2 regions of the Acidilutibacter cellobiosedens genome follow, and region 1 is predicted to be linked to the other one. Evidence: a T-box and tRNA genes for the amino acid it is inferred to sense, from the RefSeq annotation. Region 1 holds a T-box; the other holds one or more tRNA genes.
The links. A T-box is a leader RNA that pairs with one kind of tRNA and senses whether it is charged. The one in region 1 lies ahead of EQM13_RS06745 (valine--tRNA ligase), so its partner is inferred to be a tRNA-Val.
Positions count from the first base shown of each region.

Region 2: it has a tRNA-Val gene. The T-box ahead of EQM13_RS06745 (valine--tRNA ligase) is inferred to sense a tRNA for this amino acid. The anticodon was not compared.

Region 1 covers NZ_CP035282.1:1,433,141-1,435,627, reverse strand. Annotated here, with positions in the region: gene EQM13_RS06745 (valine--tRNA ligase) at 1-1,090, opposite strand, end outside; T-box leader at 1,135-1,364, opposite strand; gene EQM13_RS06740 (PTS sugar transporter subunit IIA) at 1,547-1,993, opposite strand; gene EQM13_RS06735 (zinc-dependent alcohol dehydrogenase) at 2,014-2,487, opposite strand, start outside.
Region 2 covers NZ_CP035282.1:3,556,034-3,558,520, forward strand. Annotated here, with positions in the region: gene EQM13_RS17150 (DNA topoisomerase III) at 1-879, opposite strand, end outside; tRNA gene EQM13_RS17155 (tRNA-Val) at 1,097-1,170, shown strand; tRNA gene EQM13_RS17160 (tRNA-Ala) at 1,183-1,255, shown strand; gene EQM13_RS17165 (ISLre2 family transposase) at 1,518-2,487, shown strand, end outside.

The DNA.
Region 1 (2,487 bases):
TCACAAACCACTGCCTTGATATTATAGGTTCAACTATAGTATGACATCTTTCACAATGTCCCACACTATGCATATGTTCCTTTATATCTGTTAAATATCCTTCGGATTTAAGGTCTTCAATTATCTTATTTCTTGCCTCATATCGATCTAAGCCCTCGTATTTTCCTCCGTTTTTATTAATGGTCGCATCATCGTTAAATATTTTAAACTGACCTAAATTATGTCTCAACCCAACTTCAAAATCGTTGGGATCATGAGACGGAGTAATCTTCACAGCTCCCGAGCCAAAGTCCATATCAACATATTCATCAGCAATGATAGGTATCTCTTTATTAACCAGTGGAAGTATAAGAGTCTTTCCGATTAAATTCTTATATCTTTCGTCTTTAGGATTAACAGCTACCGCCAAATCTCCCAGCATCGTTTCTGGCCTTGTTGTTGCAATAGTAATAAACTCCTTTTCTCCTTTAATGGGATATCTGATATACCAAAGCTTGCCTTCCGTATCTTCATGTTCCACTTCCGCATCCGATAAAGCAGTTTTACAATTAGGACACCAATTGATGATTCTGTTTCCTCTGTATATAAGACCTTTATTATATAACCTTACAAATACTTCTTCCACCGCATCGCTAAGTCCTTTATCTAATGTAAATCTTTCCCTGCTCCAATCACAGGAAGCTCCTAACTTTTTAAATTGTTCCTTAATATTTCCTCCATATTTTTCAGTCCAATTCCAGGCTTCTTCAAGAAATTTTTCTCTTCCCAATTTCTCTTTGCTCTTGCCTTCTTTTTTTAATTTATCTACTACTTTTGCTTCAGTAGAAATACTGGCATGGTCTGTTCCCGGAAGCCATAAGGCTTCATATCCTTCCATCCTCTTCCATCTGATTAAAATATCCTGAATCGTTCCGTTCAGTGCATGGCCTAAATGAAGATTTCCGGTTACATTAGGAGGAGGCATCATAATAGAAAAAGATTTCTTATCTTTATTTACATGAGCTTTGAAATATCCCTTATCATTCCAGAAACTATACAGCTTATCTTCAAATTCCTTCGGATTATAAGTTTTTGGTAAATTATTTTTCACGTTCTAACCTCCTTAATAAAACTTAAAAACCCTTCATCCTTAAATATAAGGACGAAGGGTTAATACGCGGTACCACCTTAATTCCGCCAAACATGCTGCGGCTCTTAATTATAACAAACTATATAACGGAATTACCCGTTCAGATTTACTGTCATTTCAATCTGAAAACTCAAGAGCTACCTTCAATAAACCTTTTATGAGAAAATCTCTCAGCCCTCGGATCTTCCTCTCTGTACAGAAGTATTTATCTACTCTTCTCCGTCAAAGTAATTAATATTACGTTATATTATATAATATATCAGTTTTTGTACTGTTGTCAACATTAATTTTATTGGAGGTAATTCCGGGAAAAGCTAATTCCCGATTAACAAATACACTCTTATTCCTTTAAACATAAAAGCCTTTCTATTACAAAATATCTCTTTTTTATATACATTTTCTATAAACTTATTCCTTTTAAAAAGAATCCCAGCGTTCCAGAATCTTTAACTTCACTGTCTCTAAAGAGGCAACCTTTGCTTCCTTCAAGAACTCATTGTCCTGTACAATATTAACAACAGTTTTTAATGTGTTTATATGGTCTTCTCCTGTTTTTAGTGCAAGATTAAATACAAATTCAGCATTAATCGTTGAACTGGGATCTTCCATGTTTCGAAAAACTACAGGATTTTTTAATCGGACAATACAAATAGCCGATTCATTGACATATTTAGTATCTGTATGAGGTACTGCAACGGGAATTTCAGTCATCAAACCTGTGGGGTATTCCCTTTCTCTTTCAAGACAGTTTTTCAGAAAGGTTTCTTTAACATAACCTCTCATATACAACTCTTGAAATGCTTCCGTTATAGCTTCTTTGGAAGTTTTTGCATTTGACTCTATTACCAATATATTTTTTACCATGATTATTAATCTCCTAACGTCTATTTTTCAAAATCAATTACGGCCTTAATTGCTTGCTTCTTCTCGGTGGCTTCAAATGCTTCTTTCCATTTCTCAGGCGAATAAACATGTGAAACCAATTCTTCCAATTGATTGTGATATTTCTGCAAAACCTTCAATGAGCCTGTCCAACTCGATGGGGTTGAACTTCTGCCGGAAGTAATACAAATCTGATTTCTGTAAATATAAGACATGTCTATAGTATATAATTCAGTATCCAAACTGGGAACACCTGTTATTACAACGCGACCCATTTTTCTGACTAAGCTTAATCCTGAATTAAAAGAGTTTTGAGAACCAACAGCATCAATGGCTAAATCTGCAAATTCTCCATCGAAAATTTCTTGAACTCTTTCTTTTAAGTTATGTCCATCATTAACTAAAACATGGCATCCAAATTTTTTTGCAATCTTCAACCGAGTTTCCCTACTTTTTTCCGTACCAATTACAACAAC
Region 2 (2,487 bases), 1.6 Mb from region 1:
CTCTTTTGCAGAATATCCGAAAATCCTGTTTGCATCTCTTTGTAATTCCGTCAAATCATATAATTTAGGAGAAAAAGACTTTTTATTTGCCTTTTCTACATCTGCAACTATTCCATCTTTTCCTCTAATATTTGATATTATTTCATCACATCTCTTTTTATCAAATATCCTCATATCCTTCGTTTTACTATCCTGCCATATTAATTTTATATTCTTTGCTAAAGCTGCAATCCCATAAAAATCTTGTGATTTAAATTTTTTTATTTCTTCCTCTCTCTTTGCTACCATAGCCAAAGTAGGAGTCTGAACTCTCCCGCAAGAAAGTTGGGCGTTGTATTTACATGTTAAGGCACGAGTTGCGTTGATGCCTACAATCCAGTCAGATTCAGCTCTTGCAACAGCCGCTCTATAAAGATTTTCATATTCCCTTCCGTCTCTGAGTTTATCAAACCCTTCTTTTATTGCTTTGTCCGTAACGGAAGAAATCCAAAGTCTTTTTAGGGGTTTATGACTATGAACCTTTTCTATAATCCATCTTGCCACAAGTTCTCCTTCCCTTCCCGCATCTGTGGCAATTATAATTTGAGAAACATCTTTTCTGTTCATCTGTTCCTTTACAATATGAAATTGCTTACTGCTCTGTTTGATAACTACTAATTTCATCTGAGAAGGGAGTATCGGAAGGTCATCGATTCTCCACGTCTTATATCTTTCTTCATATTGTTCCGGATCGGCCAAAGTAACTAAATGTCCCAAAGCCCAAGTTACAATATATTTATTTCCTTCCAAATATCCGTTCCCTTTCCTGTTACATTTTAAGACTCTTCCAATATCTCTCCCCACCGACGGTTTTTCAGCTAAAACCAAAATTTTATCCATAAAAACATTCCTCTCATATTAAATAAAAACATCCTGATATCACTATAGGATGTTTTCTTATTATCTTTTATTTTAAATAAATTATATCTCTATAATAAAGAAAAATCAAATTACAGAGTTTTCTTTATTATTTCCGGTGTAAAAGTAATTTTATTCGAAATATATTCCTTGAAATTTATTGTCTTCTGCATTATAATTAATGTAAGGTAGTAAAAATGGGGAATTAGCTCAGCTGGTCAGAGTGCTACGCTCACATCGTAGAGGTCGTTGGTTCGAGCCCAATATTCCCCACTCTTTTATTTTGGGGGTATAGCGCAGTTGGGAGCGCGTCTGCTTCGCATGTAGAAGGCCAGGGGTTCGAATCCCCTTATCTCCACTAAGTTATAAGCTACATTTTTGTTGGTAATAAACCAATGAGGATGTAGCTTTTTAATATAATTTTAAATTCATTCTTGTGTTTGGTTTATATATTACGTACAAAAACAAACCTATTTTTAATGTTAGTCAAAAATGGGATTGTTAGTGTAAAATTACAGTAGGGAAATAGAATATATTTCCATATATAGTTGAAAAGAAGATATCATCCTATTAAAATATAAGTTGAAACACCAATAAATTAAGAAAGGATGATATCTTCTATGTATAATAGTATACAACATTTTAATGAGTTTGGAGTAAAAAAAATTGAAAATGAGATAAAAAATTTCATGGAAGGGAATAAAAATATTGTTGGTTTAATACTTGCCTTACAAAAAATTTTATTTGAGCTTGGAAGAGATATTATAACAGAAGTATTGGAGAATATGGATGAATATCTACGTAACAGCGGAGTTAGAAAGAAAAAATGGGAAATAGTAAGAAAAGATAAAAATAGGATTTTAACAAGTTTTGGTATTGTAACATATGAAAGAACGTATTTTAAACCCAAAATGGGAGGAAAAAGGCATCATCTTGTTGATGATATGGTTGGAATAAAACCGCATGAAAAAATGAGTGAGGATGTAATAATAAATGCAGTCGATGAGGCAGCGGAAAGCAGCTATAGAAAAGCGGGAGAAAAAGCATCATATATGAATGAAATAAGTAAACAGGCCGTGATGGATAAAATACACAACCTTGATTTTACAACAACAGAAACTAAAAAATACAAGAAGAAGGATATAAAAACATTATATATAGAAGCGGATGAAGATCATGTGCATCTACAGCAAAAAGGAATTAACAAAAGCAAGTATAATATAGCAATGCCAAAGATCGTTTATGTACATGAAGGAATAGATGCAGAAAAAAGCAGTAAAAGCAGAAAGAGGTTAAAGAATGTAAAATATTTTGGAGGGATGTATGAAAATACGGAAAAATTATGGCTTGAAGCAGCAGATTATATAGACAAACAATACAACATGAATTATGTAGAGAAAATATATATATCGGGAGATGGAGCATCCTGGATACGCCAAGGAGTAAAGTGGATTGAAAAGAGTAAATTTGTGCTTGACGGATATCATCTGAAAAAGTGTATAATAACAGCAACCGCGCATCTAAATAATGAAATAATAAGACAGGAATTGAAAGATGCGGTTGACTGGCCGGACAGAGAAGAAGTAAAAA